2 regions of the Antricoccus suffuscus genome follow, and region 2 is predicted to be linked to the other one. Evidence: riboswitches for the same ligand, from Rfam matches in the RefSeq annotation. Region 2 holds a riboswitch; the other holds the start of a gene.
The links. A riboswitch is a leader RNA that binds a small molecule or an ion and turns the genes downstream of it on or off. The one in region 2 is predicted to bind cobalamin.
Positions count from the first base shown of each region.

Region 1: it holds a riboswitch for cobalamin, as region 2 does, so the genes downstream of both, bluB (5,6-dimethylbenzimidazole synthase) here and metE (5-methyltetrahydropteroyltriglutamate--homocysteine S-methyltransferase) in region 2, are expected to answer to the same signal.

Region 1 covers NZ_PVUE01000025.1:24,283-31,883, reverse strand. The annotation lists gene CLV47_RS20060 (universal stress protein) at 20-457, shown strand; gene CLV47_RS20055 (acetyl-CoA hydrolase/transferase family protein) at 539-1,855, shown strand; gene CLV47_RS20050 (haloalkane dehalogenase) at 1,934-2,812, opposite strand; cobalamin riboswitch at 3,015-3,209, shown strand; gene bluB (5,6-dimethylbenzimidazole synthase) at 3,253-3,891, shown strand; gene CLV47_RS20040 (universal stress protein) at 4,075-4,542, shown strand; gene CLV47_RS20035 (dihydrolipoamide acetyltransferase family protein) at 4,590-6,062, opposite strand; gene CLV47_RS20030 (alpha-ketoacid dehydrogenase subunit beta) at 6,075-7,064, opposite strand; gene pdhA (pyruvate dehydrogenase (acetyl-transferring) E1 component subunit alpha) at 7,068-7,601, opposite strand, start outside.
Region 2 covers NZ_PVUE01000016.1:8,294-15,894, reverse strand. The annotation lists gene metE (5-methyltetrahydropteroyltriglutamate--homocysteine S-methyltransferase) at 88-2,415, opposite strand; cobalamin riboswitch at 2,564-2,781, opposite strand; cobalamin riboswitch at 2,872-2,998, shown strand; gene CLV47_RS16285 (ABC transporter substrate-binding protein) at 3,032-4,687, shown strand; gene CLV47_RS16280 (ABC transporter permease) at 4,700-5,641, shown strand; gene CLV47_RS16275 (ABC transporter permease) at 5,638-6,480, shown strand; gene CLV47_RS16270 (ABC transporter ATP-binding protein) at 6,477-7,601, shown strand, end outside.

The sequences.
Region 1 (7,601 bases), on a different contig from region 2:
ACCTTCCTAGGGAGTCGCGATGGCGCAGGGTAGCGGACGGATCGTTGTCGGGGTAGACGGTTCGGGAGCCTCAGTCGATGCAATTAAGTGGGCGGTCGCGCAGGCGGCTCTGACCGGCGCTTCGGTCGAGGCGATCATCTGTTGGAGCGTCCCAGTGTCGTTCGGGGTTGCGATGGGGGCCGTCGAAACAGTCGATTGGGAATCGAACTCCCATGAGATCCTCGACGCCGCTCTGAGCGAAGCCATAGGTGATAGCGGCGCCGTGGTGACCAAGAAAAACGTCCAGGGCCATCCGGCCGACGTCTTGGTCGAGGCGTCCAAGGGCGCCGAGCTCGTCGTCGTCGGCTCGCGCGGCCACGGTGGCTTTGTCGGCGCCGTACTCGGTTCGGTCAGCTCACATGTTGTCGCGCATGCGCGCTGCCCAGTCGTCGTAACCCGCGAGCGAGACGAATCGTAATAGCTAGAGATTTAACTGGAAGGTTTGATGCGTTCAGCGCATCAAACTTTCCAGCTTAGGACCGAATGGAAGTAACGATTGATGGCCAGCACGACGTTCGAACGCCGTAACAAGCCGACCAGTGACCGGCCCGTCCCGCTCGACTCGGTGGCTCCGGACCTGAGTGGCGTCATACGGCCAGGCGACACGCTCGTCTGGGGGCAGGGCGCCGCCGAGCCGATCACGCTGACGCACGCCCTAGTCGCGCAGCGCCAAGAGCTCAGCAATAACGGCCAAGACCGGCTCTCGATCTTCCTCGGCGTACTCAAGGGCGAGACGCTGAAGGCCGAGTACGTCGACACGTTTCGCTACTTCGGTCTCGGCGGTCTCGGTGACACATCGAAACTGAGCCGCCAGGGTGTCGTCGAGACGATGCCGATCCGGCTGTCGACGTTGCCGGCTCTGTTCAACTCGGGGCATCTGCATGCGGACGTCGTGTTTATTCAGCTCAGCGAACCTAATGCCGACGGAATGTGCTCAACCGGTCTACTCGCGGACTTCATGCGCGAGACGATCCGCGCCGCGCGCACGGTCGTCGCGGAGATCAATCCGCACGTGCCGTTCACATACGGCGACACTCTCGTGCCGTTGAGCGATATCGACTACGTCGTACACACCGACGTACCGTTGCTGGAGTGGCCCGCGGGTACGCCGAGCCCAGAAGCGTCTGCGGTCGCGCGCAATGTCGCCGAGCTCATCCCGGATGGCGCGACGCTGCAACTGGGGATCGGCGCGATCCCGGAGGCGCTCTGCGCGGCGCTGACAGACAGGCGCGACCTAGGCATCCACTCCGGGATGATCGGCGATACGGTAGTCGACCTGATTGAAGCGGGCGTGGTGACCAATGCGCGCAAGCCAATTGATACTGGCGTTACGACGACCGGCCTCGCATTTGGCACCGAACGGCTCGTGAAATGGGCGCACCAGAACAAGGCCCTCGGCGTGCGGTCCCTGGAGCACACTCACTCGCCTGCCGTATTGGCTCAGTTTCCAGACCTGTGGGCGATCAACAGTGCGATCGAGATGGACCTCACCGGTCAGGTCAACGCCGAGATGATGGGCGATAAGTACGCCGGCGGCGTCGGCGGGCAGGTCGACTTCACGCAGGCCGCGATGTCCTCAGAACGCGGCCGGTCGGTGATTGCGTTTCCCGCCACCGCCGCCAAAGGCAAACTGTCGCGGATCGTCTCGCGCATCGCGACCGGCATCGTCACGACGCCGCGCTCCAACGCTGACTTGTTTGTCACCGAGTACGGCGTCGCCGACCTGCGGGCCGCGACGATCGAACAGCGGATCGAGCGGCTGGTCGCGATCGCGCACCCCGATCACCGTGACGCGCTGCTTCGCGGCGTCTCCTGACCGCTGTCGACGCTTCGTCACACCCGCAACGCGTCGTCCGACAAGAAAGCGGTAGCTGCCTAACGGCTCGAGGCCGTTCTAGAGGCCGGCGTACCAGTCGGCGATCGCCGCCCCGATCTCATCTGGGGAGTCTTCCTGGATGAAGTGGTTGCCGGCGACGGTGACTTCGCGCTGGTTGGGCCAGGTGCGGGCGAACTCCCGCTGCGGCCCGGTCAGGATCGACCCGGGGTCGGCGTTCACAAAGAGCTTGGGTACCTCGCTCGACGCGAGCCAAGAGCTGTAGTCGCCCACGATCGCGCACACGTCGGATGGCTCGCCTTCGATCGGGATTTCCCGCGGCCACGTCAGCGTCGGTCGGCGATCCTCGCCCGGATTCACATACGGCGCCCGGTAGACGTCCATCTCGGCATCGGTGAGTGTCCGCAGGACCGAGGCAGGCAGCACCCGCTCGACGAACATGTTTTTCTCGATGATCAGCTTCTCGCCCGCGTCGGAGCGGAATCCTTGGAAGATGCCGCGGGCGGCCTCTGGCCAGTCTGCCCAGGTGACCTCGCGGACGATCGCCTCCATATAGGCGATTCCCTTGACCGCGTCGCGATGACGGTTAGCCCAGTCAAACCCGAGCGCCGAGCCCCAGTCGTGGATGACCAGAGTGACGCGTTCGGTCACGCCGAGCTGCTCGAGTAGGGCATCGAGGTAACGGCGATGGTCGACGAAACGATAACTGCCCGGCGCCGAGTCCGGGAGCTTGTCCGAGTCGCCCATGCCGATCAGGTCCGGCGCGATGCACCGGCCCTGTGACTGCAGATGCGGGATGACGTTGCGCCAGAGGTACGACGAGGTCGGGTTGCCATGCAGAAACACGATCGGGTCGCCGGTACCGGCTTCGGCGTACGCCATCCGTTGTCCCAGTACGTCGGCGTACTTCTTCTCGAGTGGCTTGTCAGACAGCGGCATGCGAGTACCTTTCGTCAGTTGCGTCGATCCCCCTTGACCGTGCATACCCGACTCTAGCGCCCCGCAAGCACCCCTTGTCGACCGCTTCTTCTGGCTTGATCGTCGGCAAAAGCAGCCCTGGCGACGACTCGGGATCGGCGTACGTCCGGCCGACCCCAGGAACTCGTCGCGCGCTTGCTGACCGGTCTCCGGGTAGAGTACCCAGCGGCAAAGCCTGCGAGGTGCTCCTAACGGAGAGAATCGGGAAGCCGGTGAGACTCCGGCACAGGGCCCGCTGCGGTGACCCGGAGTCATCGATCTCGCGCTTGCGCAGCCACTGAGTCCGATTCGGACTTGGGAAGGCGATCGACTGACGTTGACGGGAAGTCCGAAGACCGGCCTCGCTCCACCGCCGCGCGCATCGCTTCGCTGCGATCACGCGGATAACTGTCGGGAGCCACATGCCATCATCCGATCTTTACGACCTCATCTATCGGCGCCGCGACGTGCGTAGCGAATTCAACGGTGAGCCGATTCAGCCCGACGCCTTAGAGCGCGTCCTTGCGGCCGCTCATGCGGCGCCCAGCGTCGGGCACAGCCAGCCGTGGGACTTCATCCTCGTAAGGGATCGGCAGATGAGAAGACAGTTCCAGCAACACGTCGAGTCCGAACGCGAAGTGTTCGACCAAAGCCTCGATCCCTCTCGGCGAGAGACGTTCTCGCGCATCAAAGTCGAGGGGATTATGGAGTCGACCCTCGGGATCGTCGTGACCTACGATGCCGACCGCGGCGGGCCGCACGTCCTCGGGCGCCACGCGATCGCCGATGCCGGCCTGTACTCGGTCTGCCTATGCATCCAGAATCTCTGGCTGGCCGCAACCGCCGAGTCTCTCGGGATCGGATGGGTCTCCTTCTATCGCGAGAGCTTCTTGCAGGAGCTGCTGGGAATACCCACCTCAGTCCGGCCGGTTGCCTGGCTGTGCGTCGGCCCGGTGTCGCGAGTCCAGGAAAAACCCGATCTTGAACGGCTGGGCTGGCGGCAGAAACGACCCTTACATGACGCGATCCACGCTGACCGGTATCAACCAGGTCGCGATTGACATCTAGGTGCAACTAAACGTCGCGTCTGGGCATATGGCGTCGGCGAAACCCGACATGATCGGCGCGTGCAGGCGACGTTCAAGCTCCGATCCGGGGGTTACGCTGTGAAAAGCGATGGATGTCCATCGGGCCTGTCTGCGGACTGATGGCTCCCACCCCTTCACTCGTGGGAGGAGGACGCGGTGAACATAGTTGTCGGGTACGACGAGCACCCTGCCAGCGGCGCCGCGCTTGACTTCGCCGCGGCGCTCGCCGTCCGGCTCGACGCAGAGCTCAACATCGTTCATGTGCTTAGTATCGACGACTACCCGATCGATCCGGATGGTCTGGACTGGGAGGCCTGCGCAGAGCGTGAAGTTTCGGCCGAGCGAGAGAGCGCGCGGGAGGTACTTGGTGCGCACGGCCTAACTAAATGGACGTACGACGTGCGACGGGGTAGCCCGGTGCGGCTGCTGGTGGACGCATGCGAAAAGCGTGATGCGCTGATGATCATCGTCGGCAAGCCAGAGCAAGGACTTGGCGCCATGCTTAATCACTTGGTCACCGGATCGATTTCGCGAGGGATCCTGCATCGTGCGCACCGGCCGGTTGTGGTCGTCCCGGAGAACGGCGTCGATCACGGTGCTGCGGCCGGTCGAGCGTTGAGGTGATGTCAGAAGGGCGTGCGTTACGCCGGCGGGCCAATTGCGGATCGACGCTAGATGATGAACGCGGTGCGCGGGTCGGTGAGTAGTGCGGCGACATCGGCGAGGAAGTGGGAGCCGAGTTCGCCGTCAATGATCCGGTGATCGAACGACAGCCCGAGCGTGGTCACCTGCCGCGCCTTGACCTTGCCCTTGTGCACCCACGGCTGTTCACGGATCGTGCCGAACGCGAGGATCGCCGCCTCGCCGGGGTTGATGATCGGCGTACCCATGTCGACGCCGAAGACTCCGACGTTGGTGATGGTAAACGATCCGCCGGACAGGTCGGCCGCAGTGGATCCGCCGTCGCGAGCGGTGGCTGTCAGCGTGGCAATCGCATCGGCGAGTTCCCGGAGCGACAATCGGTCGGCGTCCTTGATGTTGGGCACGAGTAGCCCTCGAGGCGTGGCCGCGGCGATGCCGAGATTGGCGTAGTGCTTGACGACAATCTCCTGCGCAGGCTCGTCCCACGCGGAGTTGACCATCGGGTACTTCCGCAGCCCCATCAGCACCGCCTTTGCCACGAAGACCAGCGGGCTCAACTTCACGCCGGAGTACGTCGGATCCGCAGCGAGCTTCTTGCGCAGCTTCATCATGGGCGTGACGTCGATCGTGATCCACTCGGTGACATGCGGCGCGGTAAACGCGCTGCTCACCATCGCCTGCGCGGTAGCCTTGCGGATGCCTTTCACCGGAATGCGTTCCTCGCGGCCGGTCGGCGTCGCGGCCGCGGGAGCGGCGTGGATCGTCGCAGCAGCAGGCGAGGACGCCGCGGCGGCGGACATCGCCAGGTAGTTGTCAACGTCCGCGCGAGTCACGACATTGCCCGGTCCGGTAGGCGTGCAGGCGGCTAGGTCGACGCCGGAATCCTTGGCATACTTGCGAACCGGTGGCTTTGCCCGGGGGCGCGCCGGCACGTCTGAGGCGCCGGACGCGGTGTTGATGTCGGTGGGAGCGGTCTGATCGACGGCGGCGTCGATCGGCGGGGGGTCGGTGCTGACCGCTCCGTGTGAGTCCGGATGTGCGGGAGCGTCGAGGGTCGGCGGCACGGCCGGTGGCATGCCGGATATCGACGGCGGGGGGTCAAACGCCGAGTGTACGGCGGTTTTCGTCGCTCGTACCGCCTCGGCCACGCCCGGAGGCTTCCCATGACGCGCACGTCGTGCGGTGGAAGCAGTCTTTGGCCCGGGCCCGACCAGCATCCCTTCGGAGGCGTCCGGGGTCGCCGGCGCCGTACCGTCCGGGTCGGTGTCGATGGCGATGATCGGCGCTCCGACCTCGACCGTAGCGCCTTCGGGATAGTGCAGCACCGTGACGAGACCGGCGTACGGCGAGGGGAGTTCGACCGTGACCTTGGACGTCTCGACTTCGACGATGGGCTGGTTGAGCGTGACCGTGTCGCCGACAGCGACCATCCATTTGACGATCTCGCCCTCGGTAAGGCCCTCGCCGATGTCCGGCAGTTTGAATTCGCTGATCGTGGGCATGAGCGGCGCCTCCTAGAATCCGAAGGCGCGGTCGACGCCGTCTAGTACGCGGTCAAGGTCGGGCAGATAGTCCTCTTCGAATCGTGAGGGTGGGTACGGCGTATCGAAGCCGGTGACCCGTAGCACCGGTGCTTCCAAGTCATAAAAGCATTCTTCGGTGATTCGGGCGGCGAGTTCGGCTCCCATGCCGAGTGAGCCTTGCGCCTCGTGTACGACGATGACCCGACCGGTCTTGCGTGTCGAGGCGATAATCGGCGCCATGTCCAGCGGCGACAGCGTCCGCAGGTCGACCACTTCCAGTGAACGCCCCTCTTCCTTCGCGGCAGCGGCTGCGGTCACACAGGTTTTGACCATGGGTCCGTAACACAACAGCGTGGCATCGGTGCCTGAGTGTGCGACGGTCGCGCTGAAAAGATGTTGCGGCGCAGCGGAAAGCGGCGCCGACGTGTCGACCTCGGCCTTGTCGTGGTAGCGACGTTTTGGCTCGAAGAAGACAATGGGGTCGTCGCACGCGATTGCCTGCTGAATCATCCAGAACGCGTCTTGAGGGTTGGACGGCGACACGACCTTGAGACCGGGCGTGTGTGCAAAATAGGCCTCCGGCGACTCGCTGTGATGCTCGACGGCGCCGATGCCTCCGCCGTACGGGATCCTAATGACAATGGGCATCTTGACCTTGCCGCGGGTGCGTTGGTGCATCTTGGCGACCTGCGTGACGATCTGGTCGTACGCCGGAAATACGAAGCCATCGAACTGGATCTCGCAGACCGGCCGGTAGCCGCGGATGGCCAGACCCACCGCAGTGCCGATGATTCCGGACTCGGCCAGTGGCGTATCGATGACGCGATCCTCGCCGAAGTCCTTCTGTAAGCCGTCGGTCACGCGGAACACCCCGCCGAGCTTACCGATGTCCTCGCCCATCAGCAGTACCTTGGGGTCGTCCTCCATCGCCCTGCGAAGGCCGATGTTAAGCGCTCGGCCAAGCGTGATGTTCTCGCCCATGACCTATGCCTCCTCGCTGACGAACGATGCCTTGTAGTCGACAAAGTCCTTGCGCTGTTTGGTGAGCAGGTCGGTCTGTTCGGCGTACGCCCAGTCAAACATCTCTTCCAGCGCAGGCGGTTCCATTGCCAGGGTGCCGGCGCGCAGCCGAGTGGCGATCTCGTTGCCTTCGGCGTCGATCTCGTCGAAGAACGACTGGGTGACGTGGCCGTTGCGCACGAGGTAGGCCTTGACGCGTTCGATCGGGTCGCGCAGTGTCCACTCCTCGACCTCCGCCGCGAGCCGGTAGCGGGTCGGGTCGTCGTTGGAGGTGTGCGCGCTCATCCGGTAGGTGTAGGCCTCGACGAGCACCGGGCCGTTGCCCGTGCGGCATTCCTCGAGCGCATAGCGAGTCACCGCTAGGCACGCGAGTACGTCGTTGCCGTCGACCCGGATCCCGCGAAACCCGAATCCCTCCGCGCGGTGGTAAAGCGGCACCCTTGACTGCCGAGAGAAGGGCTCGCTGATGGCGTACTGGTTGTTCTGGCAGAAGAAGAC
Region 2 (7,601 bases):
GTTGTGCGTCTAGCCGATCGCACGCCATCCCTGATCATTTGCCGGGCCGCCCGTTGCGGAGGCGGTTTACGCCGCCCCCGCAAGTGGTTACTGACCTCCTGCACGCACCTTCTGTGCAGCGGCGACGAGGTTGGCGAGGGTCTCCCGCACCTCGCCGTACCCGCGGGTCTTCAGGCCGCAGTCCGGGTTCGCCCAGAGCCGGTCGCTCGGGAACTTCGCGACCGCCGAGGCGAGACGCTCCGTGAGCTCGGCGGCCGAGGGGACGCGCGGCGAGTGGATGTCCCACACTCCGGGGCCGACCTCGTTGGGGTACTGCGCGCTGGCGAGCTCATCGACGATCTCCATCTGCGAGCGCGCGGCCTCGAGGCTGATCACGTCGGCGTCGAGCTCGACAATGGCGCCCAGAATATCCTCGAAGTCGGCGTAACACATGTGCGTGTGGATCTGGGTCTGATCACGCACGCCAGCAGTCGCCAGCAAGAAGGAGTCGACAGCCCAACGCAGGTACGACGGGCGACTCTCCTTGCGCAGCGGCAATGTCTCGCGCAGTGCGGGTTCGTCGACTTGGATGACTCCGATACCCGCGCTTTCGAGATCGAGCACCTCTTCGCGCAGGGCGAGGCCGACCTGCCGGGCGGTCTCGCTTTGCGGCTGGTCGTCGCGAACGAACGACCACGCGAGCATTGTCACCGGGCCGGTCAACATTCCTTTCACCGGTCGACTCGTCAGGCTCTGGGCGTACTTCCCCCACTCGACGGTCATCGGCTGCCGCCGCGAGACATCACCGAGAATGATCGGCGGCCGCACGTAGCGACTGCCGTAAGACTGCACCCAGCCGTTGACTGTGGCGACATAGCCGTTGAGCTGTTCGGCGAAGTACTGGACCATGTCGTTGCGCTCGGGTTCGCCGTGCACAAGCACATCCAGCCCGATCTCCTCTTGAAGCCCGATGACCTTACGAATCTCCTCGCGCATCGTCTCGGCGTACTGCTCGGGCGTGACCGTCCCCTTGCGCAGCCCTGCCCGCGCCTTGCGTATGTCCGCGGTCTGCGGATAGGAACCGATCGTGGTCGTCGGTAACGTCGGTAAGCCAAGCCGTCGGCGCTGCTGCTCCGCACGCTGTGCGTATGGGCTATGACGACGTAGGTCGTCGGCGCCGACCGCCGTGGCGCGCGCCCGGACTGCTTCGTCGCGCACAAGTGGCGAGGTGCTGCGGATGACCCGCAGCGCACCGTTGGACTCAAGCTCTTCGGCAATCGCTGCCTTGCCACTCACTCCACGGGTAAGGGTGACGATCTCATCGAGCTTCTGGCGCGCAAACGACAGCCACGCCGCAACCTGCGGGTCGAGATCCGGCTCGAGGCGGACATCGAGCGGCACGTGCAGCAGCGAGCACGACGCACTCACGTCTACCCGATCCGCCAACGCCAGCAGAGTAACGAGGGCCGACAGGGCGGTCTGCAGATCTGCGAGCCAGACGTTCCGCCCGTCGATGACGCCGGCGATCAGACGTTTGCCGGGAATGCCGCCGATCGCCGCCAAGTCGGTGAGGTTCTGGGCCGCAGGTCCGGTGAAGTCGATCGCCAGGCCCTCGACCGGCGATTTGGCGAGTACGTCGAGTGCATCGCCGAGCCGCTCGAAGTACGACGCCACCACGATTTTCGGGCGCGCCTGCTCCGCCGCGAGCGCGGCGTACACGTCTCTTACCTGTGCGAGTACCTGCGGCGACTGATCCGTCACGAGCACGGGCTCGTCGAGCTGCACCCACCCGGCCCCTGCGTCGTGCAGCAACTGCAGCAGCTCGCCGTACTTTGGCGCGAGGCGGTCGACGAGTGAAAGGGGCTCGAACCCCTGGCGCGCACCGGATGCCGCCTTCGACAAGAGCAGGAAACTGATCGGCCCCAGGATCACCGGACGCGCGCGCAACCCCAGCTCCCGGGCTTCTGCAAGCTCCTCCAGCGGCTTTGATGCATCGAGCTCGAACTCGGTCGACTCGCGCAGCTCGGGCACGAGATAGTGGTAGTTGGTGTCAAACCACTTCGTCATCTCCATCGGTGCGACATCCGCCGTACCGCGGGCCATCGCGAAGTACCGATCGAGCTTCGAGGTCGGGGTATCGGTGACCGGCACGGCCTGCCGATGACGCTCGGGAATCGCGCCCAACATGACGGCCATGTCGAGCACGTGGTCGTACAACGAGAAGTCATTGACCGGCACTTCATCGATGCCGGCGTTGCGTAGGACGGTCAGTCGCTGCTGGCGCAAGTGACGCGCGACGGACTGGAGGTCCTCGGCGGTCCCGCCCGCCCAGTAACCTTCGACGGCTCTCTTCAGCTCGCGGTCTTCGCCTTGCCGCGGGTATCCATACACAGTCGATTGACTGATCGGTGGTTGGCTCGTCGCCTGATCGGTCATACCGAACTCTCCTTCGCGAGTCCTACGTGACCGCGAGAGCAGATACCGGCCGGCGACGGCATCGGTCATGCGTGTCGAACACGCGACAACCTTCGATTTCCCGTAGCCGCCATGACCCGCCCTCGAGGTCACTATCGGCACCCGACGGCTGTCGGGCGCACAACTGGCAGGTGTTCGGACTCATGGGCTCGATCGGGCCTCGATCACCTACTTGCCATCGCTTCCCAGGCCGGATGGCCCAGTGCTTGTCTGACGGCGTTCGTTCCCAATTACCGCTGCGGGGCAGTCCCGGACTCTCACCGGGTTCCCTATTACTTTGCTTTACCGCACGACGCGGCGAGGCAAACCAGCTGCATCGCGACCTTACCCCGATCGCGGTCGCAGCGACACGCACGGTCCGCACCGCGCCGCCTGATCGCATTGCCGTGCGCTCCCGAGTGCTACCTTCTAACGCGCAGGGAACACCGGTGCGAATCCGGGGCTGTCCCGCAACTGTCACCGAGTAGCAAACCTTCACGTACGGTCACGACCTCCCTGGGTTGGAAGGCCGAAGGCGCGCGTTGATCCGGGAGCCAGGACACCTGCACCCATTCAGGTCAACGTCACGAGGATGAACATGCGAGTGTCAGCTCACCGCACCCGGTTTACTGCCGGACGGCCAAACCAGCGCACCAACGGACCACGTCGATCGCCCACGATAATCGCTACACTCACACTCATCGTTGCGCTGATTGTCACCGGATGTTCCGCGGGCGCATCGAGCGACGGCAACCAGGGATCCGCCAGCGCGGCGAAAGAGCTCCGGGCCAAAGGCGACGGCACTCTTACGATCTACAACTCCTACACGATCGCGGGACTCGATCCGGCCGGTACAGGCACGAACTGGCTCTTCGACTGGGGTGTCGCCGAGAATCTCCTTCAAGTCGAGGACGATGGCAGCATAAAGCCGTGGCTTGCCAAGGATGTATCCCGCGACGGCGACACCCGATGGGTAGTCACCTTGCGCGATGGCGTGACCTTTCAGAACGGCAATCCGGTAGACGCCGAGGCTGTTGCTGCCGCACTCACCCGGCAGATCGCGAAGTCGAAGGCCGCCCAGGTCTACCTGGACACCGCGACCACCGTGATCGCCGAGGGTGACAAGGTCATCCTGACCACGCCCGCACCGAATGCGATGGTCCCGGCGGCGCTCGCCGCCCGGGACAACTCGCTACAGATTTACGACGTGAGCGTCATGGATGCCGCCGGCGGTGACTCCAGCAAGATCGTCGGAAAGGGCGCCTACTCCGGCCCGTACGAGATTACTGCCTGGGATCCGGACAACCTCCAACTGAAACCATTCGCTAAGCATTGGGAAGGCAAGCCGCCGCTGAAGGGCATCACCGTCAAGGTCGTACCCGACGAACAGGCACGTATCGCCGGAGTCAAAAGCGGTGAGGCGGATATGGCCTTCTACCCCTCGACCTCGGCGAAGCTTGAGCTGCAGGGCGATCCCGAGGCAGCCGTGCTCTCCTCAAAGCTGGCGCTTCAGTCTCTCTTGGTCGAGATGAACCTCAAAGCCGGGATCTTCACCGACGTCAACGTGCGAAAGGCATTCACCGAGGCCATTGACTACAAGGGCATCGCGGACGACGTCGGCAACGGACAGTTCAAGGCCGCGGAGAGTCTATATCCGACCGAGATGCCCTTCGCACTCAAGAATCAGAAGTTCGATCTGAAGAAGGCGAAGTCGCTACTCGACGATGCCGGATGGACGGTCGGGTCGGACGGTATCCGGGAAAAGGACGGCCAGAAGCTGACCGTCCGATTCGTGACGCAGGCCCAGGGACCTGAAACGGTCGACGTCGCGATCGCGATGAAAGACCAGGTGGCGAAGGCCGGATTCGACCTAGAGATCAACAATGCAGAGGACTCCGCAGCGGTAAAGAAGGGCCCTAATGCGTGGGAGTCGTCTGTCGCACTGAGCGGGTCGTTGTCCGGAACCGCGGACCCGATCCAGCCGTATCTCGTCCGGTGGGTCACCGGCGGGTCCTCGAACGCGCAGGGGATAACCAACCCCACCATTGACAAAATCGGCGACCAGCTTCGTGGTGAGTTCGACGATTCGAAACGCGACCAGCTCCTGAAGGACGCGCAGAAGATCCTTGTCGCAGACGAGGCGTACGTCGTGGCGGGCACCTACAAGTACTTCACCGTCGTCGTCGGCCCGGCCTGGGTTGACTACAAGGTCTCCAGCGTCCGGCGCCACATCACGAGCCAGACCGGCAAATAGCCACCACGTCCGATGCGAGTCCTGCGACTGGTACGCCGCCGAGTACTGGAGGCCGTGATCACGCTCCTGGGCGCGAGCGTGCTGATCTGGTCGCTACTCCCGTTGGCTCCGGGGTCCCCCGCACGGCTGATCCTGATCGCACAAGGGATACCGGAGCCGACGCCGGGCCAGATCTCGGATCTGACTGACAGGCTCGGGCTGGAACAGCCAGTCGTCGTGCAGTACTTCCATTGGCTTTGGAATGCGGTGCGCGGTTCGTTCGGCGTGTCGTATCGGTCGGGCCGACCAGTCTCCGAAGAACTCGCCGCCAGGCTGCCGGCATCGCTGCGGCTCGCCGTGGTCGCGTTGGTGCTGGCATTCGTACTCGCGGTCGCGCTGGGCGTGCTGGCGGCGTACTGCCGTGGCCGGTGGCCGGACTATGGCACGCAGGCCGTCGCGCTCCTTTCCGCGTCCGTGCCGAGCTTCGTCGTCGCGCTGCTGCTGATCCAGGTCTTGGTGATCGGCTTCGGCCAGGGCAAGGCGGCGCTGGACGGTTCCTGGTCGCAGGTATGGATGCCCGCGGTGTGTCTTGCGCTCGGTCTGGCCGACTCCTGGTCCCGGTTGCTGAGGGCGAACATCCTGACCTTCATGGATACGTCGGCGGCGCACGTGCTGCGGTCCCGCGGCGCGACCCGGTGGCGGATCGTGTGGCGTCACGCGCTTCCCAACAGCGCCGTGCCGTCGTTGCACGCGCTGGCGGTCGGAGTCGCCGCCCTGATCGGTGGGGCCGCCATCGTCGAGACGGTCTTCACGTGGCCGGGCCTCGGCTCGTTCATTGTCGAGTCCGTCAAGAACCGCGATCTGCCGGTGATTCAGGCATTCACCGTACTTGCGACGCTAAGTTATGTGATCGTCAGCGTGCTCGCGGATCTTCTATCCGCGCTCATCGACCGGCGGATCCGGGTGCAACCATGAGCATCAAGCCGCTGCCACGAGCCAGGAGCCAGAGGCTGGCGACGCCGGTCCGTATCGGAATCGGGCTGTTCATCGCGGTTGTCGTGATCGCGATCGTCGGCCCGATCATCGCCAAGTTTCCGCCTAATCAACCGCACTACGCTGACAAACTTCAGCCGCCGAGCGGACGGTTTTGGCTCGGCACCGATCAGTACGGCCGCGACCAGTTCGCGCGCACCGTCGTCGGTCTGCGGCTATCGCTGATCTCGGCGCTCGTCGTACTCATCGGCTCGTCGACCGTCAGCTTGTTCGTCGGGATGGTGGCCGGACTTTCAGATGGCTGGGTGGATCGGGTCATCTCCCGGATCATCGACGTCGTCCTCGCCATCCCCAGCCTCGTACTCGCGCTCGCGATCGTCGGCCTGCTCGGCCCGGGCTACCTCAATCTCCTCATCGCGCTCGTCATCTCCAGCTGGGCCACCGATGCGCGCATTTCGCGCGCCTTGACCCTTGACGCGCGAAACCGCCCGTACGTCGCGGCGGCGCGAGTGGCGGGAATCAGCCGCCCGGCGCTGGGCATCCGACATGTGCTGCCGGCGGTCCTCCCGCAGGTATTCATCATCTCGACTCTGCGGCTGGGCGGCATCGTGGTGTCCCTGGCCGGCCTGTCATTCCTTGGTCTCGGTGTACAGATGCCGACCGCGGAGCTCGGGGCGATGCTCGGCGACGCGCGGCGATTCATCACCGCCGGACCTTGGCTACTGGTCTGGCCGTCGCTGGCAATCCTGGCAATGGCCGCGGCCGCGAACCTCATCGCAGAAGGGCTGCACAAATCAGTGAGCACGCAGGGGCGACAATGACGATCATTGAGATTCGTCGACTCACGGTTGCGTACGGCGAAGGACCAGAAGTGGTCCAAGAGGTCAGTTTGACGGTACGTGAGACCGAGACCGTCGCAATCGTAGGTGAGAGCGGCAGCGGTAAGAGCACAATTCTCAAGGCAATCTTAGGAACTCTCGAGCCGTCTGCCCGCATCCGCGGTGAGGTGCTCGTGGATGGATCCGATGTAGTCGGCAGCGACGAAGATACCTCCCGCGCACTACGCGGAAGCACGATCGGCTATGTAAGCCAAGACCCTTACGGCGCGATGAACCCCATCATGAACGTCGACACCAACATCGCCGAGGCATGGCGCACCAAGAGCCTGCCGGTGAAGCGAACTACCATCGCCAAACGGCTTGACGCCGTCCATATCGGCGACGCGGACCGACGAATGCGACAGCCGCCGTTCGCGTGGTCCGGAGGAATGCTCCAACGCGGTTCCGTCGTGACCGCAGGTGCACTGGAGCCTGCCGTCGTACTCGCTGACGAGCCGACTTCTGCACTAGATTCGCAAACCGCCCGCCGGGTCATGGACACGCTCGTGAGCGACGAGCGCGCACTCGTCGTTGTCAGCCACGATGTGCATCTGGCAAGTGAGTACGCCGACCGCGTCTACACGATGGCGAACGGCCGCATCGTATCGGTTGATTCTGGCGCGGACATCCGCAAACGACTGTCCGGCATCGATGAACATAGCTGGCTGAAGAACGCTCGGCGACGAAAGTCAGGCACGCCAGTTCTGCGCGCCCGCGCCGTCACGCGGACGTACGCCGCCGGTGGGCTGGCGCCGGTGGACCTCGACGTACGGCGCGGTGAGGTCGTTGGAGTCGGGGGTCCATCCGGTTGTGGCAAGAGCACGCTGCTGCGGGTGGTCGCGGGGATAGAACGACCGTCGGCCGGGACTGTCGACTGGGACGAAACCGGGCGGCCGCCCCCACCCGGAGACGTTGCACTGGTGTTCCAGAACGCGTTGGGAAGTCTCAACCCGCGCTGGCCGATCTACCGGGTCATCACCGAGCCGTTGCGCCGTAAACTGCGCACGCGCATGCCCAAGTCCGACCAGTTTGAGGTAGCCGCAAAGCTGCTCGAACGGGTCGGT